Regions from separate parts of the Kocuria sp. CPCC 205231 genome, predicted to be linked through region 3. Evidence: riboswitches for the same ligand, from Rfam matches in the RefSeq annotation. Region 3 holds a riboswitch; each other region holds the start of a gene.

What was found. A riboswitch is a leader RNA that binds a small molecule or an ion and turns the genes downstream of it on or off. The one in region 3 is predicted to bind S-adenosylmethionine.
Region 1: another riboswitch for S-adenosylmethionine. It lies ahead of RF640_RS07375 (cobalamin-independent methionine synthase II family protein); the one in region 3 lies ahead of RF640_RS11080 (hypothetical protein).
Region 2: another riboswitch for S-adenosylmethionine. It lies ahead of RF640_RS02975 (acyl-CoA dehydrogenase family protein); the one in region 3 lies ahead of RF640_RS11080 (hypothetical protein).

Annotation. Positions count from the first base shown of each region.
Region 1 is NZ_JAVKPP010000005.1:266,726-271,746, reverse strand. It holds gene RF640_RS07400 (acetyl-CoA C-acetyltransferase) at 1-65, opposite strand, end outside; gene RF640_RS07395 (CoA transferase subunit B) at 62-763, opposite strand; gene RF640_RS07390 (CoA transferase subunit A) at 760-1,497, opposite strand; gene RF640_RS07385 (IclR family transcriptional regulator) at 1,640-2,419, shown strand; gene RF640_RS07380 (3-hydroxybutyrate dehydrogenase) at 2,436-3,200, opposite strand; SAM riboswitch class I at 3,393-3,496, shown strand; gene RF640_RS07375 (cobalamin-independent methionine synthase II family protein) at 3,510-4,712, shown strand; gene RF640_RS07370 (cobalamin-independent methionine synthase II family protein) at 4,759-5,021, shown strand, end outside.
Region 2 is NZ_JAVKPP010000002.1:286,578-291,598, reverse strand. It holds gene moeB (molybdopterin-synthase adenylyltransferase MoeB) at 1-1,117, shown strand, start outside; SAM riboswitch class I at 1,302-1,396, shown strand; gene RF640_RS02975 (acyl-CoA dehydrogenase family protein) at 1,510-2,907, shown strand; gene RF640_RS02970 (MFS transporter) at 2,911-4,338, shown strand; gene RF640_RS02965 (LLM class flavin-dependent oxidoreductase) at 4,335-5,021, shown strand, end outside.
Region 3 is NZ_JAVKPP010000009.1:57,026-62,046, forward strand. It holds gene RF640_RS11070 (glycosyltransferase family 1 protein) at 1-917, shown strand, start outside; gene RF640_RS11075 (PIN domain-containing protein) at 921-1,304, opposite strand; gene RF640_RS11080 (hypothetical protein) at 1,316-1,543, opposite strand; SAM riboswitch class IV at 1,557-1,682, opposite strand; gene RF640_RS11085 (hypothetical protein) at 2,100-2,396, shown strand; gene RF640_RS11090 (hypothetical protein) at 2,499-2,687, opposite strand; gene RF640_RS11095 (cold-shock protein) at 2,795-3,001, opposite strand; gene RF640_RS11100 (multidrug efflux SMR transporter) at 3,224-3,547, opposite strand; gene RF640_RS11105 (multidrug efflux SMR transporter) at 3,547-3,894, opposite strand; gene RF640_RS11110 (TetR/AcrR family transcriptional regulator) at 3,898-4,428, opposite strand; gene betT (choline BCCT transporter BetT) at 4,605-5,021, shown strand, end outside.

The DNA of each region.
Region 1 (5,021 bases), on a different contig from region 3:
CCCAGGATCTTGCCCTGGGGCGTGCGGGCGCCGGACAGGACGACGACGTCGGTGGCGGTGCTCATCGGTTCTCCTCAGCGCCGCCGGCGGCGGCGGTCTCGGTGGGGACGGTGTCGGGGGTGACGTCCTGCAGGTCCGTGCGGAAGGACGCCTCGGTCTTCTCGCGGATCTCGTCCTCGGTGACCCCGGGGGCGAGGCTGCGCAGCACGAGCCCGCCGTCCTCGACGTCGAACACGCACAGGTCCGTGACGATGCGGTCGACCACGCGCACCCCGGTGAGCGGGAGATCGCACTCGGTCTTGATCTTGGCGGAGCCGTCCTTGGTGACGTGCTCGGTCAGCACGACGACGCGCGGGGTGCCGGCCACCAGGTCCATGGCGCCGCCCATCCCCTTGACCATCTTGCCGGGGATCATCCAGTTGGCGAGATCGCCGGTGCCGGAGACCTGCATGGCGCCGAGGATCGCGATCTTGACGTGGCCGCCGCGGATCATCCCGAAGGACGTGGCGGAGTCGAAGATGGAGGCCCCGGGCAGCAGTGTGATGGTCTGCTTGCCGGCGTTGATGAGGTCCGGGTCCTCGTCGCCCTCGTAGGGGAACGGGCCCATGCCGAGCACGCCGTTCTCGGACTGCAGCACCACGTCGACGCCCTCGGGCAGGTTGTTGGCCACGAGGGTGGGGATGCCGATGCCGAGGTTGACGTAGTCGCCGTCGGAGAGCTCGACGGCGGCGATCGCCGCCATCTCGTCGCGGGTCCAGCTCATGCCTGGTCTCCGTTCTGCTGGGCGGCCCGCCCGGCGGGGCGGGGGCGGACGGTGCGCTGCTCGATGTCCTTGGGCGCGCCGCTGTATTGCGCGACGTGCTGGACGTAGACGCCCGGGGTCACGATGTGGTCGGGGTGGATCTCGCCGACCGCCACGACGTGCTCGACCTCGGCGAAGGTGACCTTCCCGGCGGTCGCGACGATCGGGTTGAAGTTGCGCGCGGTGTAGCGGTAGACGAGGTTGCCGTCGGCGTCCCCGGTGTGGGCGTGGACCAGGGCGATGTCGGCGACGATGCCGCGCTCCTGCACGTAGGTCTCGCCGTCGAACTCGGCGTGCGGCTTGCCCTCGGCCACGAGGGTGCCGACCCCGGTCTTCGTGTAGAAGGCGGGGATGCCCGCGCCGCCGGCCCGGAGCCGCTCGGCGAGGGTGCCCTGGGGGTTGAACTCGACCTCGAGCTCGCCGTCCAGGTACTGCTGGGCGAACAGCTTGTTCTCGCCCACGTAGGAGGCGAGGACCTTCTTCACCTGGCGGTTCTCGAGCAGGACCCCGAGGCCCTTGCCGTCCACGCCCATGTTGTTGGAGACCACCGTGAGGTCCGTGACCCCGGAGTCCCGCACCGCGTCGATGAGATCCCGGGGGATCCCGCTCAGCCCGAACCCGCCCACGGCGAGCGTCATGCCGTCCCGCAGGCTCTCCGCCAGCAGCTCGGCGGCGTTGTCTCTGACCTTGGACACCCTTGTCCCTTCCTCTCGTCGGACTGTGACCCAGCACTCAATCTAGGGAGCCTCCACATGCCGGTCAACAGATCCGGCGGCACGACGGCGCTTCTCCTCAGCATCCGGCCATTCGTCCCCCGACTGTCCATATAGTGGAGTCATGGGACAGGAGCGGACGACGGGCCAGGGGACCCAGGTGGTCCACCGGGTGGGGCAGCTGCTGCGGGCCGTCGCGGGGCGGGAACGGGGCAGCACGGTGGCGGAGCTCGCCGCCGAGACCGGGCTGACCCGCCCCACCGTGCACCGGCTGCTCACGGGACTGGCCGAGGAGGGCCTCGTGGACCGCGACGCCGGGACCGGGGCCTGGCAGCTGGGCCCCGAGCTGTACGTGCTGGGCGCGGTGGCGGCCCACCGCTATCCGATCCGGGAGCTGGCCGGGCCCTCGCTGCGCCGGCTCGCGGAGGCCACCGGCGAGAGCGCGTTCCTCTCGGTCCGCCGGGGGCTGGAGACGGTCTGCCTGGCGCGCGTGGAGGGCGCCTTCCCCATCCGCTCCCACGTCCTCTACGAGGGGCTGCGGCTGCCGCTCGGCGTGGCCTCGGCAGGGCTGGCGGTCCTGGCCCACCTCCCGGACGCGGAGGTGGACCGGGTCCTCGCGGCCACGGCCGGGGCCCGCGCCGAGTGGGGCCCGCTGCACACGCCCGAGCGGATCCGGGAGCTGCTCGCGGACGTCCGGCGGGAGGGCTTCGCCGTGAACCCGGGGCTGATCGTCGAGGGCAGCTGGGGCATGGCCGCCGCGGTCTTCGACGCGACGGGCGCGCCGGTCTACGCGCTGAGCCTCACGGGCATCGAGCCCCGGTTCAGCGGCGAGCGCCGGCAGCTCCTGGGCCGGGCCCTGCTCACGGAGGCCCACCGGCTCTCCCGGGAGCTGGGTCACCGCTGAGCGGCCCGGGGCGGGCTCAGCGCGCCGTCCAGCCGCCGTCCATCGTGTAGGAGGCCCCGGTGACCATGGACGCGTGCGGTCCGGCCAGCCACGCGACCAGGCTGCCGACGTCCTCCGGGTCCACGAGCTTCTTGATCGGCGTCTCGCCGAGCATGATCCGCTCCACCACCTCGGACTCGGGGATCCCGTGCACCCTCGCCTGGTCGGCGATCTGCTTCTCGACGAGCGGGGTGCGCACGTAGCCGGGGTTGATGCAGTTGCTCGTCACCCCGTGGGCCGCGCCCTCCACCGCGACGGTCTTGGACAGCCCCTCCAGGCCGTGCTTCGCCGAGACGTAGGCGCTCTTGTAGGGGGACGCCCGCAGCCCGTGCACGGAGGAGACGTTGATGACGCGCCCCCAGCCCCGCTCGTACATGTGCGGCAGCGCGGCGCGCACCAGCAGGAACGGGGACTCCAGCATCAGCACCAGGATCCGGTGGAAGTCCGCGGGGTCGAACTCCTGGAGGGGGGCGACCTTCTGGATGCCGGCGTTGTTGACCAGCACGTCGACCTCGAGGCTCAGCTCGGCGAGCGCCGCGGTGTCGAGCAGGTCGACGGCCCACGCGCGGCCGCCGAGCTCGTCCGCGACGCGCTGCGCCCCGGCCTCGTCGACGTCGGCCACGACCACGTGCGCGCCGGAGCCGGCGAGGGCCCGGGCGGCGGCCAGGCCGATGCCGCTCGCGCCACCGGTGACGAGCGCCGTGCGGCCCTCGAGGTCCTGCTGCTGGGGCGTCTGGGACATGGGGGTCCTTCCTCTGGTCCGTCGTGCCCGCGGGGTGAGGGGCACGGATCACCGCCACGGTATGTGATCCAGGCCATGTTCGCGAAGGACAGCTCCTCCCGGGAGTGCGCGCCGGGTCGCGTCACACGGCGTCATGTCCGTCATCCGGGCGCCGAATGGCGCAGCGCGCACGGGTGCGCTTGGATGACAGGGTCACCATCCAGAGCGGCCGAGAGATCTGGCTCGACGACGCCGCAGCAACCCGGGCGACGGCATCCCCGTCCCGCCTCCGGTGCTACCGCCAGGACCGATGGAAAGGACGCACGACCCATGCTGCGAAGCGCCGACCGCATCCGCACGACCCACGCCGGGTCCCTCCCGCGCACCCCGGCGCTGCTCGAGGCCAACCGGGCGAAGGGGGCCGTCCCGGAGGCGGAGTACGACCGGCTCCTGCAGGACTCGGTGGTCGACGTGGTCCGCCGACAGCGCGAGCTCGGGATCGACGTGGTCAACGACGGCGAGTACGGCCACGTCATGGCCGCGGAGGTCGACTACGGCGCGTGGTGGCACTACGTCTTCGCCCGGATCTCGGGCCTCACCCCCGGCGACGTGGACCTGTGGGAGCAGGAGCCGCAGCGCTCCTCGCCCGGCAGGGTGGTCCTGACGAGCTTCGGGGACCGCCGGGACCGCCGGCTCTTCCACGAGGCGTACACGGACCCCTCCTCGGGCATCACCACGGGCAAGCAGGCGCCGTTCCCGAAGATCACCGGGAAGCTGGAGTACACGGGCCACGCGGCGCTGGAGGCGGACATCCGCAACCTCAAGGCCGGGCTGCAGGCCACGGGCGCGAGCGAGGGCTACCTCGCCGCGCTGTCCCCGGGCTCGTGCGCGCGGCTGGAGAACACCCACTACGCGGACGAGGACGAGGTGCTGACCGCCTGCGCCGAGGTGATGCGCGAGGAGTACCGGGCGATCACCGACGCCGGGCTGATCGTGCAGATCGACGACCCGTCCATCGCGGAGAACTGGGACCAGGTCAATCCCGAGCCCGGCGTGGAGGACTACCTCGCGTTCACCCGCAAGCGGGTCGAGGCCCTCAACTACGCCCTCGAGGGCATCCCGGAGGAGCAGGTGCGCTTCCACCTGTGCTGGGGCTCCTGGCACGGCCCGCACACCACGGACCTCGGGTTCGAGCTCCTGGTGGAGCTCATGCTCTCCATCAGGGCCGGCGGCTACAGCTTCGAGGCCGCCAACGCCCGGCACGAGCACGAGTGGAAGGTCTGGCAGGACCACGAGCTGCCCGAGGGCAAGATCATCATCCCGGGGATCGTCTCCCACGCCACCAACGTGGTGGAGCACCCGGAGCTGGTGGCCGACCGGATCGAGCGCTTCGCCCGCCAGGTGGGCCGCGAGAACGTGATCGCCTCGACCGACTGCGGCCTGGGCGGGCGGATCCATCCGCAGATCGCCGCGGCGAAGCTCGAGACCCTCGCCCGCGGGGCCGAGCTCGCCTCCCGCCGGCTCTGGTCCTGACCGGCCCCCGACCTTCCCGCAGACCCTCAGGAGGACACGCATGACCATGCAGAACACCGACCACGTGCAGACCACCCACGTGGGCTCCCTGCCGCGGACCCCGCGGCTGCTCGAGGCCAACCAGCGGCACGCCGAGGGCGCCATCACGTTCGAGCAGCTCACCGACGAGCTCGCCGTGGGCGTCGAGGACGTGGTGCGCCGGCAGCGCGAGATCGGCGTGGACGTGGTCAACGACGGCGAGTACGGGCACACGATGTCCAGCGCGGTCGACTACGGCGCGTGGTGGAACTACTCCTTCTCCCGCCTCGG
Region 2 (5,021 bases), on a different contig from region 3:
GCGATACGCCCGGCACCTGACCCTGCCCGGGATCGGGCCCCTCGGCCAGCGGCGGCTGCGGAACGCCCGCGTGCTCGTCATCGGTGCCGGGGGACTCGGGTCCCCCGCCCTGCAGTACCTCGCCGCGGCCGGGGTGGGGACCCTCGGGATCGTCGACGACGACGTCGTGGCGGTCTCCAACCTGCAGCGCCAGGTGGTGCACACCACCGCCGACGTCGGCCGCCCCAAGGCCGTCTCCGCCGCCGAGGCCGTCACCGCGCTCAACCCGCTGGTGGAGGTCCGCACCCACCCCGTCCGGCTGGACGCGGACAACGCCGTGGACATCGTCGGCCGGTACGACCTGGTCCTGGACGGCGCCGACAACTTCGCGACCCGGTACGTGGTCAGCGACGCCGCCGCCCTGACCGGCACGCCCTGCGTCTGGGGCTCCATCCTGCGCTTCGAGGGCCAGGTCAGCGTGTTCTGGGCCGGGCACGGACCCACCTACCGGGACCTCTACCCCGAGGCCCCGCCGGACGGGGAGGTGCCCAGCTGCGCCGAGGGCGGGGTCTTCGGCATGCTCCCCGCGACCGTCGGCGCGGTCATGGTCACCGAGGCCGTCAAGCTCGTCACCGGCACCGGGGAGCCCCTGCTCGGGCGGGTGCTGCTGCACGACGCGCTCGCGATGACCTGGCGCGAGATGCGCCTGGACCCGGATCCCGGCGCCGCCCCGGTCACCGCGGTCGCCGCGCCCGAGGCCGTGTGCGCGCTGCCCGGGGCGGGTCCCTCCGAGACCGTCGCGGCGGCTGAGCTGGCCCGGCTGCTGGAGCACCGGGAGCGCGGGGAGGCGACCTTCGCCCTGGTGGACGTGCGCGAGGACTGGGAGCGGGAGCTCGTGGCCATCGACGGCGCCGTGCCCGTGCCGCTGCAGGAGATCCTGGACCGCGGCGCGGACGCACTGCCCCGGGAGGCCCGCGGCGCGGACCTCGTGCTGCACTGCAAGGCCGGGGCCCGCTCCGCGACGGCGCTCGCCGCGCTGCGGCCGTTCTTCGCCGGGCGGGAGGAACGGGTCCGGCACCTCGAGGGCGGGGTGCTGGCCTGGGTGGCGCAGGTGGAGCCGGACAAGCCGGTCTACTGAGCCGGTCGGCGCCCCGGCCCCGTTCTCCCCCGCCCCTCTTCCGTCCGGGGCGGAGGGCGTGCCGCGCCGGAGCCGTACACCACGCGGGCCGAGGTGACGGTCTGTGACGTCGTCGTGACCTCCGATGACGTCCGGACGTCATCCGGTGGCACCGGACCTCGGTGGTCTGGTGCCATGTCAGACGTCACCATTCAGAGCGGCCGAGAGATCTGGCTCGACGACGCCGCAGCAACCCGTCCTTCCCAGGGGTCAGGGTGCTAACGCCAGAACCGATGGAGATCCCGGATCTGCAGTCGGTCCGTGACGTCAGCGTCCGGCGCTGCCGTCACCGGACCAGCCACTGGCGCGAGTGGGCGGCCGGCAATCCTCGGTGCGACCGAGAGGACCACCGCATGACCCCGAGCACGGTCGAGGAGACCACCGCCCATCCCCGCGCCGGCACGAATCCCGCCGCCGGCCTGCCCGCGGACTACGCCGGGCTGCGGGAGCACTTCCGGCCGCTGTTCGCGGAGATCGCCGCCGGCTCCCTGGACCGGGACCTCCGGCGCGCGCTGCCCTACGCGGAGGTCCGCCGGCTGGACCGGGCCGGGTTCGGCGTCCTGCGCGTGCCGGCGGCCCACGGCGGTCCCGGGGTCAGCCTCGAGGACTTCACCCGGCTGCTGGTCGACCTGGCCGAGGCGGACTCCAACATCGCCCACCTGTACCGCTCCCACCACGGCTTCGTGGAGTCCCTGCGCTTCCTGCCCCGGGAGCTCCAGGAGGTCTGGTACCCGCGGGTGCTGGCCGGGGCCACCGTCGGCAACGCCTCCACGGAGAAGGGCGGCAACGCGCTCGGCACCCTGAACACCGTGCTGAGCCGGACCGCCGAGGGCTGGGAGCTCACCGGCCGGAAGTTCTACGCCACCGGCTCCGTCTTCTGCGACTACACCCGCGTCTCGGCCGCGCTGGACGGCCGGGACGGGCGCCGCTTCGCCGTCGTCGCCACGGACGCCGAGGGCGTGACGCTCGAGGACGACTGGGACGGCTTCGGGCAGAAGCTCACCGGCACCGGCACCGCGGTCTTCGACCGGGTGCGCGTCCCGGACGACGCCGTGCTGGACCGCACCGCCGGCAGCGCGGAGGCCGTCCACGAGGCCGCCTTCTTCCAGCTCGTGCTGCTGGCCGTGCTGGCCGGCATCGCCCGGGCGGCCCGGCGGGACGCGGTGGAGACCATCGCCGGACGCCGGCGGACCTTCAACACCGGGCTCGGCCTGCCGTTCCGCGACGACCCGCTGATCCAGGAGGCCACCGGCCGGATCTCCGCCAAGGCCTTCGCCGCCGAGGCCACCGTGCTGCACGCCGCCCGCGCCCTGGACGACGGGATCGCCGCCGCCGCAGCGGCCGGCGCCGACCGGCCGGAGTTCACCGGGAGCCTCCCGGCGGCGCTGCACGAGTCCGAGATCGCCGTGGAGCACGCCCAGGTCACCGTGCCGGAGCTGGCGCTCGGCGCGGCCCAGGACCTGTTCCTCACCGTGGGCGCCTCCGCCACGTCCACGGCCAAGGGCCTGGACCGGCACTGGCGCAACGCCCAGACCGTGGCCACCCACAACCCGATCGCCTTCCGCGCCCGCGCCCTCGGCGACTACCTCATCAACGGGACCCTGCCGGAGGGCCTGAACGCCATCGGCGACGCCAGGACCGACGCCACGCCCGGTGCGACGACCGATGCCACGCCCGACGCCACGCCCGGTGCGACGACCGATGCCACGCCCGACGCCACGACCGTCGCCGACCGAACCCCAGGAGCCTGACGCATGAGCACCCCGACCCCGACCACGGCCGCGGCCGCCGCGGGACGCACCAGCGTCGTCCACGGCAAGAAGCGCGTCCTGGCCTCGGCCTTCGCCGGCACCACCATCGAGTGGTACGACTTCTACCTCTACGGCACCGCCGCCGCGCTGGTCTTCAACGTCCAGTTCTTCCCCATGGCCACCGAGCTCGGCGGCATCGTCGCGTCCTTCGCCACCCTCGCGGTCGGGGTGATCGCCCGGCCCCTGGGCGGGATCATCGCCGGGCACCTGGGGGACCGGATCGGCCGCAAGGCGCTGCTGGTGGCCTCCCTGCTGCTCATGGGCGTGGCCTCCACCCTGATCGGCCTGCTGCCCACCTACGACGTGATCGGCTGGTGGGCCGTCGTCGGGCTCGTGCTCCTGCGCATCCTCCAGGGCCTGTCCGCCGGCGCGGAGTGGGGCGGCTCCGCGCTGCTGAGCGTGGAGCACTCACCGGCCCGGCACCGCGGGTTCTTCGGCTCCTTCACCCAGATCGGCTCCTCCGCCGGCATGCTGCTGGCCACCGGCGCGTTCTTCATCGTGCAGAACGTCATGAGCGAGGAGCAGTTCGCCGCCTACGGCTGGCGCATCCCCTTCCTGCTCTCGGCCCTGCTCGTGGCGGTGGGTCTGTGGATCCGACTCGGCGTGGCCGACGCCCCGGAGTTCCTGGAGCACCGCGCCTCGGGCAACGTGGCCAAGGCCCCCCTGCGGGAGCTGCTCACCCACCACCGCCGCCCGGTGCTGGTCACGATCGGCCTGCGCCTGGCCCAGAACGCCGTCTACTACCTGGTGACGGTCTACATGCTGACCTACCTGCGGGACGTGCGCGGGGACAGCGCCGCGGGCGTGACCGCGGTGATGATCGCCTCGGCCATCGGCCTGTTCTCCACCCCGTTCTGGGCCTGGCTGTCCGACCGGGTGGGCCGGAAGGTCGTCTCGGTGAGCGCCTACGCGGCGATCGGCGTCTTCGGCTGGGTGCTGTTCGCCTTCCTCGAGACCGGCCCGCTCGCCCTGCTGCCGCTCGTGGTGATCCTCGGCATCAACCTCGTCCACGACGCGATCTACGGCCCGCAGGCGGCCTGGTTCGCCGAGCAGTTCCCCGTGCACGTGCGGTACTCGGGGGTGAGCTTCGGCTACCAGGTCGGCACCGTCCTGGGCGGCGGGCTGATGCCGATGATCGCCGCCCTGCTCTTCGCCGCCGGCGGGGACACCCCGTGGCTGATCGCCGGCTACCTCTCCGTGCTGGCCGTGCTCTCCGTCGTCGCCGCCCTGGCCGCGAAGGACCCCGCCCGCGACCAGCGCGGCACCGAGCTCACCGACCTGCACTCCGGCCGGACCGCGGCCGCCCCGGCCGCCGCGACCCCCGCCGCCGCGAGCGCCACCCGGACCACCCCCGAGAGGACCACCGTATGAGCCGCCCCCTGCTGCTGAACGCCTTCGACATGATGGTGCCCGTGCACCAGTCACCGGGACTGTGGCGCCACCCGGAGGCCGGGGTCACCGGCTTCGACACGCTCGAGTACTGGACGTCCCTGGCCCGCACCCTCGAGGAGGGCGGCTTCACCGCGCTGTTCCTGGCCGACGTCCCCGGCGTCTACGACGTGTACGGCGGCGGGACCGGGGCCACGGCCCGCGGGGGAGTGCAGTACCCGGTGCTCGACCCGCTCGTCGCGGTGCCGGCGATGGCCGCGGCGACCGAACGGCTCGGCTTCGGCGTGACCGCCTCGGTCACCTACGAGGCCCCCTACCTGCTGGCCCGCACCTTCGCGACCCTCGACCACTTCACCCGCGGCCGGGTGGCCTGGAACGTGGTGACCTCCTACCAGGACTCCGCCGCCCGGAACCTGGGCATGGACCGGCAGATCCCGCACGACGAGCGCTACGACCGCGCCGACGAGTACATGGAGGTCATGTACAAGCTCCTCGAGGGCTCCTTCGGCCCCGGGGCCGTGAAGGCCGACGCCGAGGCCGGGGTCTTCGTGGACCCGGACCTCGTGCACCCCGTCGGCCACGAGGGCACCTGGTTCTCCGTGCCCGGCCAGGCGCTGGCCCACCCCGGACCCCAGGGCACCCCGTTCCTGTTCCAGGCCGGCGCC
Region 3 (5,021 bases):
TGCGGCGGCAGCTGGAGCGCTTCCGGCCGGACGTGGTCCACGTGGCCTCCCCGTTCGTGCTGGGCCGCCGGGCGATCCTGGCGGCCCAGCAGCTCGGGGTGCCGTGCGTGGCGGTCTACCAGACCGACGTGCCCGGCTACGCGGCCAAGTACGGGGCCCCGTTCCTCGAGCAGCTCCTGTGGGGGCACGTGCGCTCCATGCACAACCTCGCCACGCTCACGCTCGCGCCGTCCACCGCGGCGGTCCGGCAGCTCACCGAGCACGGCGTCCAGGACGTGCACCTGTGGCGGCGCGGGGTGGACACCACCCGCTTCTCCCCCCGGCACCGGGACGAGCGGTGGCGGGAGGAGGTCGGCGGCGGCCGGCGGATCGTCGGCTACGTGGGCCGGATCGCCCCGGAGAAGCAGGTCGAGGACCTCTCCGCGGTCGCGGACCTGCCCGGCACCCGCCTGGTGGTCGTGGGCTCGGGCCCGGAGGAGGACGCCCTGCGCCGCCGGCTCCCGCAGGCCCACTTCACCGGGCGCCGCAGCGGTGCCGACCTGGCGCGCATCATGGCGTCCTTCGACGTGTTCGTCCACCCCGGCGAGTTCGAGACGTTCTGCCAGACGATCCAGGAGGCCATGGCCTCGGGGGTGCCGGTGGTCGCGACCGGCCGGGGCGGTCCCCTCGACCTCGTGGACCGGTCCCGCACCGGCTGGCTCTATCCCCCGGGCGACCTCGGGGCGCTGCGCGGGCACGTGGCGGATCTCCTGGGCGACGAGGCGAAGCGGGCCGCGTTCGGCGTCGCGGCGCACGCGGCGGTCCAGGGCCGGACGTGGGACGTGCTGGTCGGGCAGCTGCTCGAGCACTACGAGCGCGCCGTGGCGCTCTCGGCGCAGGGGCAGGGGCGCAGCCGCCGGCACCGCCGGGCCGTCTGAGGGCTACCGGCGGGCGGGGGACGCGTCCAGCACGGGCGCCCCGGTGCCGGCGTACCGCCCCGGCTCCGCGGTCAGCACGGTCAGCCCGTGGACCAGGGCCGTGGCCGCGGTGAGCCCGGCGAGCGGATCGGCCGCCCCCGTCGCGGCCAGCGCTCCCCACGCCCGGGCCACGGCGGCGTCCGCGGGGAGGACCCGGCCCGGGAAGCGCAGCTCGAGCTGCTCCGCCCACAGCGTCTCGTCGGGCCGCTCGGCGAGCAGCTCCCCGAGCACCGTGGCGGGCAGGAACAGCCGCCGGTGTCCGTGCCGGCGCAGGACCTCGGCCAGCTCGGGGCAGCGCTCCGGGGTGCGCACCCCCAGCAGCACGGAACGGTCCAGGAGGAGGTCCACGGCGGCGGGCCTCAGGCCGCGGCGGCGAGCTCCCCGCGGGCCGGAGCCAGCAGGAAGTCCACGAACTCGGTGCGGACCTGCACCACGCGGGCGTAGTCCTCGACGCTCATGGCGGAGACGCTGATCGCCGGGACGCTCGGCGCGGGGTCGCGGCGGGTCCCGACCCCGGTGGCCGGGACGGCGTGGGAGGGCTGGGGGAACGCGCCCGTGCGGGCGGCGGAGTTGCGGGGGTCGGACATGACCGGGATCCTTCGTGCGCTCTTGCTCGCACCGGGTACCGCTGCTGCGGCGATGCGAGCCGCTTCGTCATCCGAACCACCCGTGAACATGGGGTTGGTGCCCGGTCAAGTCGGAGCTTGCCGACCGGGTCTCTTGAAGCTCTCCCCATTGAACCACATCGGCCGAACCGTGTCCGCGTGCGGCGACCCGGCCGGATCCGGTGCCCCCTCCTGTGCACAGGCCTTCCCCGGGGTGTCACCGCCCGGACATCTCGACGACACATCGTTGCGCTGGAATGGGTCCCGTAGTACCGGGGACGGCGCAGGCGACGGCCCCGCGCATTACGTTTCAGTGACACAACTCACGACTCGCTTGTCGAGGTGTCGGTGCCGCGGGGTAGCCTGAACCTGCTTCTCGAGATGCGGCGTCCACGCCCTCGGCCGGAGATCGACGATCCCCGGCGGAACCGTGGAGGGGCTCCGACCCGCTGCGCGCCAACCCGATGTTCCCGGGTGGATCGGATGACGAAGCGGCGGGCAACGCCATCGGATGCCTGCAAGAACGTCAGGAGAAAACATGACCATGTCCGAAGAAAGAACAGCCATCACCACCGACCAGCGCGAGGAGTGGATCGACGTGACCGTCACCGCCCTCCCCGATCTCCACCTCGTCCGTCTCACGTCGACCGACGGGGACGTGCAGGAGTACCTGAGCCCCGAGGCCGACGACCTGGCCGCCGCGGCGGAGCACACGGAGGGTACGGCGCAATGGTGCGCCAAGTACCGCCAGCTCCTCGTTCCCGGAGCCCTCGCGGCGACCGGACGGCACCCGTTCTTCAAGCTCCACCCCTCGTCCCTCCCGCTGTCGGCATAGCCGGCGGACAGGAGCGCACGGAGGCCGCAGCCCGTCGGGCTGCGGCCTCCGTCGTGCGGGAGGACGGTGACGTCCGGAGCGCCGGTGGGACCCGCGGGGTGCTCACTCGAGGCCGTAGTCCCCCGCCGAGCCCCACCCGCCGCCGGCCTCGTCGGCGGAGCCGTCGAATCCCCACTCGGAGGCCTCGACCTCGAACGGCACGGAGACGTCCAGCTCGGCGTCGGAGACCCGGTTCACCACGAAGGGGTCCTCCGGCTCCTCCGCGGCGGGGAGCGGATCGGGAACGGTCACGGCGCTTCCTCCCGGTGCTGCTCGGCGGGTACGACGACAGAACCGCCGCCGGGCGCAGCCCGACGACGGTTCTGGAGGATCAACGGGCCGGAGCCCGCGGAAGATCCTTAGGAGATGACGTTGATGTTCGCAGCCTGGGGGCCCTTGGGGCCGTCCTGGGTCTCGAACTCGACGCGGTCGTTCTCGTTCAGCGAGCGGAAGCCGTTCGAGTTGATCGCGGAGAAGTGGGCGAAGACGTCCTTGGAGCCGTCCTCGGGGGTGATGAAGCCAAAGCCCTTGTCAGCGTTGAACCACTTGACGATACCGGTAGTCATGGGAGACCTGATCCTTCATGAGATGAACGTTTCCCGACGTTCGAGAAACAAAACAGTTGTGATGCATGGAAAACGTCTTCTCAGAAAAACTGCTGCACCCGAGTGGGCCGAACTGCTTGAAAGACAAAAACGAACCTCAACAACTGCGGACTACTCTACACGAGATCCGGCGCCGCACCACCCGGGACGGGGCGCCGGACCCGGCCCGGCACCGGGGACCGCTCAGACCGGCGGGGCGCCGAGCTCGATGAGGAGCACTCCGCCGGCGATGAGGGCCACCCCGGCCGCCGTCACCCAGGTGAACGGCTCGCGGAACAGGACCCGGCCGGCCAGCGCCGTCAGCGCCACGCCGGAGGCCGACCAGATGCCGTAGGCGACGCCCAGCGCCATGCCCTCGGCCAGGACGAGGCTCAGGCAGGTGAACGCCACCAGGTAGCCGACGGCCACGGCGGCGTACCAGCGGCGGCGGCCCCGGGCGGCCATCCGCAGGGACAGGGTTCCGGCGACCTCGGTGAGGATCGAGACACTGAGGAAGAGCCAGGCCATCAGGCCGCCTCCTCGGTCTCGGGGGCGGGGCGGCGGGAGCCGAGCTCCACGCAGAGCACGCCGGCCACGACCAGCACGATCCCGGCCAGCACGGCCGGGCTCAGCCGCTCACCGTAGACCACGGCCGCCGCCAGGGCGGTGAGCATCACCCCGAGGGCGGCCCACACGCCGTAGGCGACCCCCACCGGCATGCCGCGGCGCAGCACGGCCGCCAGGAGGGTGAACGCGGCGAGGTAGCCGGCGACGACGAGCGCGTACCAGGCGGGCTCGCCCAGAGCCGCCTTCAGCGACAGCGTGGCCGCCACCTCGGCGAGCACGGCGGCGAGCAGCAGCAGCCGGCGCAGCACGGCTCAGCCCGCCAGGAGCTCGTCGGCGACCGCCCTGACCCGGGCCCGCTCCTGCGGGTCGGGGGCGAAGACGCCCGCGGCGTCGGCGAACCACACGCCGTCGGCGAGCAGCCGCACGGCCAGCAGCCGGCTCCGGCGCTCGGCGGGCAGGTCCGCCGGCAGGTGCACCCACGGCTCCACCCGCGCGACCCAGCGCTCCTTGAGCGTGGCGCGCAGCCGCTGGTCGGTGAGCATCACGAGGTCGGTCTCGTCGACCTCCCCGGACAGGCACCAGTCGAGGTAGGCGCGCAGCCGTTCCGCCGCGGGCACCTGCTCCGGGGGGCCGGTCAGGCGGCGGGCCATCTGCGCGTCCCAGCCGTCCATCACCCGGTCCACCAGGGCGAGCATCAGCGCCTCCTTGGTGGGGAAGTGGTACATCACCCCGGGCTTGGTCAGACCCGCCTGCCGCGCGGCCGACGCCAGGGAGACCGTGCCGCCGCCCCGGATCAGCTCGAGGGCGCCGTCGAGGATGCGCTCGCGGGAGGAGGTGCTCATGAGAAAGGACTTTACCAACCGGAAGGGTGGTGACACGATGTTGAGCATCCCCGGGGCGCGGGTTTCGGCCGCCGCACCGGTCCGCGGGCACGACGACGTCCCGCCCCTGCCCGGTCCGCGCTGGACCCGGCAGGTGCTCCCCGACCCGGATCACCACTTCCAGGAGGACTCGTCCCATGACTTCCGCCCTGCACCAGTCACCGCCCGAGAGCGGCACCCCACCCGCCGGGCGCTCCCGGCCGGCCGTGAACCGGACGGTCTTCGCCGGCTCGGGCATCACCATCGTCCTGTTCTCCCTGTGGGCGATCCTCGCCCCCGACCAGGCCTCCGCGGTGATCAGCGCCGTGGTCGGCTGGATCGCGACCAACATGGGCTGGTTCTACGTCCTCACCGCCACGGTGGTGACGGTCTTCGTCCTGGTCGTGGCGTTCTCCCGCGAGGGGACCATCAAGATGGGCCCCGACCACTCGAAGCCGCAGTACAACCTGTTCACCTGGACCGCGATGCTCTTCGCCGCCGGCATCGGCATCGACCTGCTGTTCTTCTCCGTGGCCGAGCCCGTCACCCAGTACTACGGCCCGCCCGCCGGGGAG